3 regions of the Priestia sp. TSO9 genome follow, and region 3 is predicted to be linked to each of the others. Evidence: riboswitches for the same ligand, from Rfam matches in the RefSeq annotation. Region 3 holds a riboswitch; each other region holds the start of a gene.

Region 1 (3,284 bases), on a different contig from region 3:
TGTTTTCATATGTTAGACGATTTTTTAATTCCCTCGCTTCTTCATCAGCAGCTTCAAAAACCAGAGGATGTTCAAAAGTTATTCAAACCTCTAAAGCGAAATAACATGGCTAAAGCAGCTTTGGACTGTGCTGTATGGGATTTGTATGCAAAGAGGCAAAACAAGCCGTTATCTGAAGTAATTGGAGGAGTAAGGTCTGCTGTAGAAGCTGGAGTGGTAGTTGGCTTAAATGATATTTCCATAATGAAAGAACAAATAAAGACTTACATGAAAGATGGCTATAAGCGCTTTAAAGTGAAAATTAAGCCGGGTGCTGACTATGAGCTACTGAAACAAATTCGAGATGAATTTCCAAACATTCCTCTTATGGCTGATGCCAATTCAGCCTATACGTTAAGCGATAGTGATTCATTGAAGAAACTAGATGACTTGAATTTAATGATGATCGAACAGCCGTTAAGTTCTGATGATATCCTTGATCATCGATTGTTACAAAAGCAAATGCAGACGCCAATTTGCTTAGATGAAAGTATTGTGAGCTATGAAGATACACGTCATGCAATTGAACAAAGAAGCTGTAAGATTATCAATGTGAAAATCGGTCGAGTTGGCGGAATGTCCGTAGCAAAGCAAATTCATGATTTGTGCGCCCAGCATGGTGTAAGACTTTGGGTTGGAGGAATGTTAGAAGCCGGCATTTCACGTGCTCATAACATCGCCCTTGCGACATTGCCTTCTTTCACGATACCAGGTGATATTTCTGCGTCGTCTCGCTATTGGGAAAAAGATATTATTAAGCCCGAAGTAGAGGTAGAAGCCGGAGTAATAAAGGTGAAGGGAAAACCGGGGATAGGATACGATATTGATAAAAACTTTATCAAAACAATCACAGCATTTGAAAAAGAATACAAATAATTAAAAACCGTTTTTTATGTAAAACGGTTTTTTTATTGAGGTTGTCAATGTTTAGTAGAAAAATAGGACAAATTTTTTAAAAAGAGCACATTGTTCCATCAAGCGTGTCAAAACATGTTATGATGGAATAGTTTGATGAAAAAAGTCGAAGGATTTTATCGTAAAAAACAAAATTATTTTTGAAAATAGGTTGATAGTTTTCTAAGTTGTCCTATATAATGTGTTTATAACATAACACAATATGTTGTTTTGAAATCGATAATAAAATACTATATTTTGTGTTTTCCAGTGAAAAAGGTGTCTGATAAAAAGACTTAAAAGGGAATTTGGTGAAAATCCAAAGCTGTCCCCGCAACTGTGAATGCTGATGAAATAAGGAGATCCACTGTGAGTAAACATCATGGGAAGGCCTTAAAGTAAAAAGAAGCATAAGTCAGGAGACCTGCCTTTTTTATGTCGTTTTATCTTCTTCGGGAGGTGAGAGGGTAGAGCGAGGATTGAGAAAAGACTTAGTGTCTTCTTCTATCTTCGTTCTATTCGCTCACCGAGGTACGGTGAGCGATTTTTTATTTTGAAGTGAAGAGAGGAGCCATATTTATGGTGAATACATTAAAGCCTACAATTCTACATGAATTAACTGCATATATTGAACGTTTAAAAAAAGAATTTACGCAGCTTGATTTTTCTTTGTATGAGGAAAAGGTTATTCAAACTGTTACAGTAAAGGAAAATATGACGGACGAAAAGGTTGCAAACGTCCTAATTTTAGCAGCCTTAGAGCGTATTTCAATGGAAGAACCAGATTGGACGTACGTAGCGGCAGACGTCTACTTAAACGAACTATATCGAAAAGCAGCGGACAACCGAGGCTATGATAAAAAAGAGAAATACGGTTCGTTTTATCAGCTTATTCAAGAACTAACAAAAATCGGTATTTATAATAAACAGCTATTAAAAACATATACAGAAGAAGAAATTAATGAAATTGCTTCAGTCATTATTCCTGAACGCGATCGTTTATTTACATACATTGGATTGTTGACATTAGCAGATCGCTATTTAGCGACATCACATGATAAGCGCGTATACGAATTACCGCAAGAACGTTTTCTTATCATTGCTATGACGCTGATGTCTCAAGAAAAGAAAGAAAATCGAACAGCATTAGTAAAAGAAGCGTACTGGGCGCTTTCTAGTCTATATATGACGGTTGCCACACCAACGCTTTCAAACGCAGGAAAGAGCTACGGACAGCTATCTAGCTGCTTTATTGATACGATTGATGACAGCTTACGCGGTATTTATGATAGCAATACAGATTTGGCCACGCTTAGTAAAAATGGAGGCGGAATTGGTGTCTACCTCGGTCATATTAGAAGCCGAGGAAGTGATATAAAAGGTTTTAAAGGCGTATCATCAGGAACAATTCCATGGATGAAACAGCTAAATAATACGGCTGTAAGTGTCGATCAGCTAGGTCAACGACAAGGAGCTATTGCCGTATATTTAGACGTATGGCATAAAGACATCTTTTCATTCTTAGACGCGCGGTTGAACAATGGTGACGAACGCCAGCGCACGCATGATTTATTCACTGGCGTATGTTTGCCAGATTTGTTTATGGAAAAAGTAGAAGCACGTGAAGATTGGCACTTATTCGATCCTCACGAAGTTCGTACGCTGATGGGCTACTCGTTAGAAGATTTTTATGATGAAGAAGAAGGCAGCGGTTCATTCCGCACTCGTTACGCTGAGTGTGTAAATAATGAACAGCTTTCAAGAGAAACAGTACCTGCTATTGAAATCTTCAAGCGCATTATGCTTTCGCAGCTTGAAACAGGGACGCCTTATATGTTCTATCGTGATACGGTTAACCGAGCTAATCAAAACCGCCACGAGGGCATGATCTACTGCAGCAACTTATGTACAGAAATTACGCAAAACCAAAGCACAACGGTCGTAACAGAGGAAATTACGGAAGACGGAAAAATTATTATTACAAAGAATCCGGGCGATTTTGTTGTATGTAATCTTTCGTCTATCAACTTAGCGAGAGCCGTAACTGAAGATGTGCTTGAACGTTTAATTCCAATTCAAGTACGCATGCTTGATAATGTTATTGAGTTAAATGATTTGCCGGTACTTCAAGCAAAACTAACAAACCAAAAGTACCGCGCAGTAGGGCTTGGCACATTTGGTTGGAACCATTTGCTTGCCTTAAAGAAAATAGCATGGGAAACAGATGAAGCGGTAGCATATTGCGATGAATTGTATGAGCAAATCGCTTACTTAACCGTACAGGCAAGCATGAACTTAGCTAAAGAAAAAGGCGCATATCCATTATTTAAAGGCTCAGATTTTGAGTCAGG
Region 2 (3,284 bases), on a different contig from region 3:
TTTGCAGACGGCTGTTGAATGTATCCGTAATAGGTGGCAATTTTTTATGTTTACGAATTTGATTAAGCAAAGCTCTGCGCAAAGCATCGTTATGAAACACATCATGAACATACGTGCCAATGATGTTTTCTTTAACCGTTCCTTCTTTTTGATCATCTACCACCGCAAAGGCTTCCGTCAAACTTTTAGAAACCGTCTTTCCCATATGAATTTCATAGCCTTCAATCGAAACCTTCTCACTCTCTAACTGAACATATCCAGAAACTCTTTCTGTTTTTTTGCTGGTTGTCATAACGGTTTCCACTGGAAGCAAACCCAGCCCTTTAATAGATTCAATCCGGGACTCTACTGCATCGGGGTCCGTAATCGTCTCGCCTAACATTTGATATCCCCCGCAGATGCCAATAACGTGAGCGTTCGTTGCGTTCAAGACTTGATTAATGGCTAGAGCCAGGCCGCTTTCTTGTAAAAACTGCGCATCTTCAATCGTATTTTTGCTTCCTGGTAAAACAATTAAATCAGGCGTACCTAGTTGTGATGGCTTGGTTACAAGCCTCACATGACAGTCTTCTTCTAAGCTTAAAGGATCGATGTCTGTAAAATTTGAGATGCGTGGGTACGAAATAACCGCAATATCAATTTCTTTTAACGGATTCACAAGGGTTGAGTAATTTCTGAGGGATAATGAATCTTCTGCGTCAATTTCCACGTCGTGCATATAAGGAATAACGCCTAGGACCGGAACGCCTGTGTATTCTTCAAACCACTTTAGCCCCGGTTTTAACAGTTCTAAATCTCCTCGGAATTTATTGATTAACACCCCGACAACTCTGGGCTTGTGCTCAGCTGGAAGCAATTGAAGAGTTCCTACTAGGCTCGCAAAAACTCCACCTTTATCAATATCTCCTACTAACACAACAGGCGCTTCTGCTATTTTTGCAACGCGCATATTTACGAGTTCCCGATCGTTCAAATTGACTTCGGCAGGACTTCCAGCGCCTTCAATCACAATTCGATCATAATGATTGGCGAGCTCTTTATAAGCTTCCGTGATAACGTTCAAACCTTCATTAAAAAATTCTTGCCGATACTGAAAAGCAAACATATTACGCAGCGGTTTTCCGTGAACGACAATTTGAGATTCATGATCACGAGTTGGTTTAATTAAAATAGGATTCATATTGGTTGTTGCTTCTACTCCAGCCGCTTCTGCTTGAATTCCCTGCGCTCTGCCAATTTCTTTTCCATCCATTGTAATGTATGAATTAAGCGCCATATTTTGCGATTTAAACGGTGCAGTTTGATAGCCGTCTTCTTTAAAAATACGGCAAAATGCTGTAGCAATCATGCTTTTTCCAGCGTCTGAGTGCGTTCCTTGAATCATAAGCGGTTTTCCTTTTTTCACTTTTTCCACTCCCTACCACATAAAAAAACCTTAACTGTAAAAGTCAAGGTTTGGTCATGCGCTCATTAACACATTGTCTTGACTTATTTCTCCCACCGAAAAATAAGGGGTTTTTAAAAGCAGGTCTCCTGGCTTATGCTTCATTTTACTTCTGCACCCTTCCTAGTTTGATTAGTGGGTCTTTGCAGGTTCATCCACATTTACAGTAGCGGGGGCTGCACCGGATTTACACCGATTTCCCTATTATCCTCCTTAGAGGCACTTTTAAAATCATTTATTCTTTATTGTAACGAATTTTATAACCATTCACAATAACGATTTTCTTCTATTATTATATATTACTGTGTTTATACTTATTTGGGTCTCGTATGCTATAATAACAATTATTTTCCAAACATCTTATGGAATAGCTAGGAAGGTGATCACAGTTGAAGAAAAAAATCATTTATGTCTTTATCAGCGTGTTTGTTCTTTATATAGCAATCATATCTTTTTGTATGTATCAAACTGCTCACAAGCCTGTTCCACAAAACGCAGATTATGTGCTTGTTTTAGGCTCTAAAGTAGATGGTGACCAAATGTCTCCTAGTTTAAAAGAACGAGTAAAGACGGCTTTATCTTATTTACAAGCACATCAACAAACAAAAGTTATCTTAACGGGCGGAAAAGGATCCGATGAAGAAATTTCTGAAGCAGAGGCAGCCTATCGTTTTTTGCGGAAAGAAGGAATTAAAAAGAATCGAATTATAAAAGAAGATCAGTCAACTTCTACTTTTGAGAATTTTACTTTTACTAAACAGAAAGTTGATATTCAACACAAAAAAGTCGTGCTTGTTAGCAGTGATTTTCATTTATTTCGCGCCTCTATTATTGCCAAACGTCAAGGCTTTGACGTTTATCCCTTAGGTGCAAAGACACCAAATTCAATTAAACTTCAAGCCTATTTTCGTGAGTATGCTGCTATTTTAAAAACATGGCTGTTTGATAAATAAATAGAGTAAGTACCTCTACAAATAAAAAACACGGCATGAATTCATGCCGTGTTTTTTATTAATCATCTGTATCGATAACTGCTTTTGGTAAACCTGTATATTTCGCCCAGTAGAAAATACCGAGTGAAACAAGAGCAATTAAAATTAAGTCAAGCGGGTTGCTTAGCACACCTTGTCCTCCACCAAATGAACCTAGATAAGAGATAACAAGCATAATAATATAATAAGCAACTAGCCACCATGCAGATTTAAGCTGCTGTGCAAACTTTACAACGTCAGTTGGTACGTATTTCTTAAACGCTACGTAGATAACAACCATTAGAAGCTGTGATCCTAGAAGCCAAGAAATTGTCGTCCACCCTGACCAATATACGATGTATGAACAGAAAATAAATGAAACAGGAGCAATAACGCTCATGCCTTTTAATTTAAAAGGTTTTTTAAGGTCTTTTGCATTTACTCTGAATGCAGCAGCTGAAATTGGCGCAATCGCATAAGACAGAATAAGTGCCACTGAACATACGTTTACTAGCGCTTCCCAAGAAGGAAATGGCAGTGTCCAGAATACGGACATTCCAAATGATAGCCATAGTGACGCACGTGGAATTCCTGTTTTCTTATCTACTTTTGAGAAACGTTTAAATAATGTTCCATTACGAGACCAAGCATAAACTAAACGAGAAGTTGTATTCATGAAGATGTTCCCGTTACCGCCTGGTGATAAAATAGCATCAAAAATAACAAGCGTTACTAACCAGCCAAGGCCTAAAATAAGTGCAATATCTTTAAATGGTAAAGAGAATTGCTCTTGAATTGTTCCCCATCCTCCTGATAGCATATCAGCCGGGATGTTACCAATGAACAATACTTGCAGTGCTGTGTAAATA
Region 3 (3,284 bases):
CTCAAACAGTAGAATACTTAGCAGTTGATATGGGTGCTATGGGAGATGGACAATCTACTGATGAATACACTGTGTCTATTTGTGTAAAAGATTCAAGCGGCCCATATCATTACGGTTTGAGAAAGCATTTGGTGGAGCTAGCTAAGCAGCATGATATTCAGTACAAATTAGATATTTATCCATTTTACGGATCAGATGCTTCTGCTGCTATTCGTGCGGGACACGATATCGTACACGGCTTAATTGGTCCAGGAATTGATTCTTCTCATGCGTTTGAGAGAACGCATCAAGATTCATTGAATCATACGTATAAGCTTCTCTATTACTATATTCAGTCGAACATGGTTCTGCTTTAAGAAAGGGATATTTAATTAGTGTATTTTTATGCAAAATAAAGAACAGGATGGGATTACGATGTCTGTTCTTTCCTTTCTTAAAAAAGAAGCCAGCTGTCCGGCTTCTTTTTTTTAATAAATACTATATATTTTTTACTGGTGGAGCAATAGGTGATTAAAAAAGCACCTTTTTAAAGAGATACAATACTGCTTAAACCTTTTGTACATTTTGTTCATTTACAGAAGTTAAAATGTTTTTAAATTTTTAAAAGTTTCTTGTGACAAGTTTTGTAGAATGGGTTTTCAAAAGGAAATGGTTTCGTCATAATGTGGATATAGCGATCACTACAATAATCGGAGGCGAATCTTTTCATGTGGGTACTGACGGTATATGCTGGAAAAGAAATGAAAATGTTTGAATTTGAAACTGAAAAGCAGGCGAGAGAAGCTTTTGCCAAAACAAATGGCTGTAAAGTTCTTTCAGAAGTCGTGTATTATAATGATCCTCATTTAACATTGGTAGCTATATAAGTAGAAAAACAAGAGCTGATTTTTTGCTCTTGTTTTTTTATGGCTCTTTATATCCTATAAAAAGAATAGAGTTGAAATAAAAAAAAATGTACGCTATGATATGGTAGTTACTTCTATTATTCTGATAGTTTAAAAGGTTCATATATATCAAACAGCAACAGTAAAGATGCCAAGAAGGCTTAATAGGGAAACTGGTGAAAGACCAGTACTGCCCCCGCAACTGTAAGTGTGGACGAACGAGTATAACCACTGTGGAAGAATCACGGGAAGGTTCTCAAGTAGAATGATACACAAGTCAGGAGACCTGTCTTTATTGTGAAGTTTCTATTTCTCCGGGGAGCGGGAAGGGAAACGTTGGCTTAAAGTGGCATTCGTGTACACTCTTATTCTGACGTTTTACCCGCTCGCATATTAGCGAAGCGGGTTTTTCTCATGTCGCAAAACTACATATCGTGCAAAAAAGGTGCGCAATGTTTACATTGCGTTAAATGGGAAGTCTGGTGTGAAGCCAGCGCGGTACCCGCCACTGTGAAGATGAGCTGATTGCATATGCCACTGTATTCGGGAAGGCGCAATGAAGTGATGAATCGAAGCCAGGAAACCAGCCTTTTTCTAATGCGAAGCTTACCCTACGGGATATAGGTGGAAGTGCAAAAACTTAGTTTGAATTTTTCTGCGCCTCTATCAATGATAGAGGCGCTTTTTTTAGTAAAGGAGCGAATGAGTGTGACGACGTGGAACTTAAATGGAACAAAACATCACGTATTGATTTGTAATGGAAGCAGCTGTATGAGAAAAGGTGGAGAAGAAGCCACCCAAGCTATTCGAAATAAAGTGACGGAACTGGATTTGGATGAAACGGTTCATACAACGCGTACACGCTGTAATGGACGATGCAAAGATGCTCCTGTAGCTATTGTGTATCCTTCAGGAGATTGGTACAAGCAGGTCACTGAAACCGTGGCTCACCGGATTGTCGAAGAACATTTAGCAGGAGGCTGCAGTATAAAGGAATCGCTTATTTATGAATATGATCAAAATGGTTTCGTTTCTCCGGAAAACAGTGACTCCATAGAAGGAATTGACAAAGTAAAAAGTAACGCATAAAGGAGGAGCTAGCATGAAAGGTAAACTGTTAGTTATCGGATTTGGGCCGGGAAGCTTTGAACATATTACACAGCGAGCAAGAGAAGCCATTCAAGAAAGTGATATGATCATCGGTTACAAAACCTATGTGGAATTAATTCAAGGACTGTTAACGAATCAGCAAATTATTAGTACAGGAATGACCGAAGAAGTAAGCCGTGCACAAGAAGCTGTAAAGCAAGCGGAAGCAGGAAAAACCGTGGCTGTCATTTCAAGCGGAGATGCAGGAGTATATGGAATGGCAGGCCTTGTGTATGAAGTGTTGATTGAAAAAGGCTGGAAAAAAGAAACGGGCGTAGAGCTGGAAGTAATTCCTGGCATTTCGGCTATCAATTCATGCGCATCTCTCCTTGGAGCGCCCGTGATGCACGACGCTTGTACAATTAGTTTAAGTGACCACCTTACGCCTTGGGAACTAATTGAAAAAAGAATCGAAGCAGCTGCACAAGCAGATTTTGTAGTGGCTTTTTACAACCCAAAAAGCGGAAGACGAACAAGACAAATTGTTGAAGCACAGAGGATTTTATTAAAGTACCGTTCTCCTGATACGCCTGTTGGTCTTGTGAAAAGCGCTTATCGTGACCGTGAAGAAGTCGTAATGACCAACTTAAAAGACATGTTAAATCATGAAATTGGCATGCTGACTACCGTTGTTGTCGGGAATTCATCTACGTTCTTTTACGACGATTTAATGATTACCCCGCGCGGGTATCAGCGGAAATATACCCTCAACCAAACGGAGCAGCCGCTAAGACCGCATCAGCGACTTCGAAAAGAAGCAGAACCATGGGCTCTCGATCAAGAAGAGACTGTAAAGCAAACAGCTTCAGCTATTGAAGCAGTTCAGACCAAACCAGAAGAACCAGCAACTTCACGAGCTCTTGCAGAAGAAGCGCTTCAAGCAATTTTAGGTGAAACCACTTCTGCGGTCGTACATCAGCCAATAGAGTCAATTTTCGAAGTGGCAGTTAGCCCAGGACTTGCCAATAAGAAATTCACACCTGTTCAAATGACCACACTAGCAGAAGCTGTTGGTGAAAAAGGTACGATGGAGTATACACCTGACCATCAAATCAAACTGCAAATCCCAACGACTCAGCCAGATGTGATTATTAAAAAGCTCCAAGCAGCTTCCTTTTTACTATCTCCGGTCGGAGATGTGTTCACAATCAAAGCGTGTGATTTTTGTGACGGAGAAAAAAGTGATGCTATTCCACATACGGAAGAATTACAAAAACGTCTCGGGGGAATGGACATGCCAAAAGAGCTGAA

What was found. A riboswitch is a leader RNA that binds a small molecule or an ion and turns the genes downstream of it on or off. The one in region 3 is predicted to bind cobalamin.
Region 1: another riboswitch for cobalamin. It lies ahead of LJC66_RS24785 (ribonucleoside-diphosphate reductase subunit alpha); the one in region 3 lies ahead of LJC66_RS13275 ((2Fe-2S) ferredoxin domain-containing protein).
Region 2: another riboswitch for cobalamin. It lies ahead of LJC66_RS15605 (cobyric acid synthase); the one in region 3 lies ahead of LJC66_RS13275 ((2Fe-2S) ferredoxin domain-containing protein).

The regions. Positions count from the first base shown of each region.
Region 1 covers NZ_JAJEKD010000015.1:1,858,484-1,861,767, reverse strand. Annotated here, with positions in the region: gene menC (o-succinylbenzoate synthase) at 1-915, shown strand, start outside; cobalamin riboswitch at 1,194-1,379, shown strand; gene LJC66_RS24785 (ribonucleoside-diphosphate reductase subunit alpha) at 1,513-3,284, shown strand, end outside.
Region 2 covers NZ_JAJEKD010000015.1:168,913-172,196, forward strand. Annotated here, with positions in the region: gene LJC66_RS15605 (cobyric acid synthase) at 1-1,414, opposite strand, end outside; cobalamin riboswitch at 1,507-1,686, opposite strand; gene LJC66_RS15610 (YdcF family protein) at 1,834-2,397, shown strand; gene LJC66_RS15615 (APC family permease) at 2,456-3,284, opposite strand, start outside.
Region 3 covers NZ_JAJEKD010000013.1:993,056-996,339, reverse strand. Annotated here, with positions in the region: gene LJC66_RS13285 (M42 family metallopeptidase) at 1-356, shown strand, start outside; gene LJC66_RS13280 (hypothetical protein) at 708-866, shown strand; cobalamin riboswitch at 1,014-1,192, shown strand; cobalamin riboswitch at 1,311-1,490, shown strand; gene LJC66_RS13275 ((2Fe-2S) ferredoxin domain-containing protein) at 1,593-1,973, shown strand; gene cobJ (precorrin-3B C(17)-methyltransferase) at 1,987-3,284, shown strand, end outside.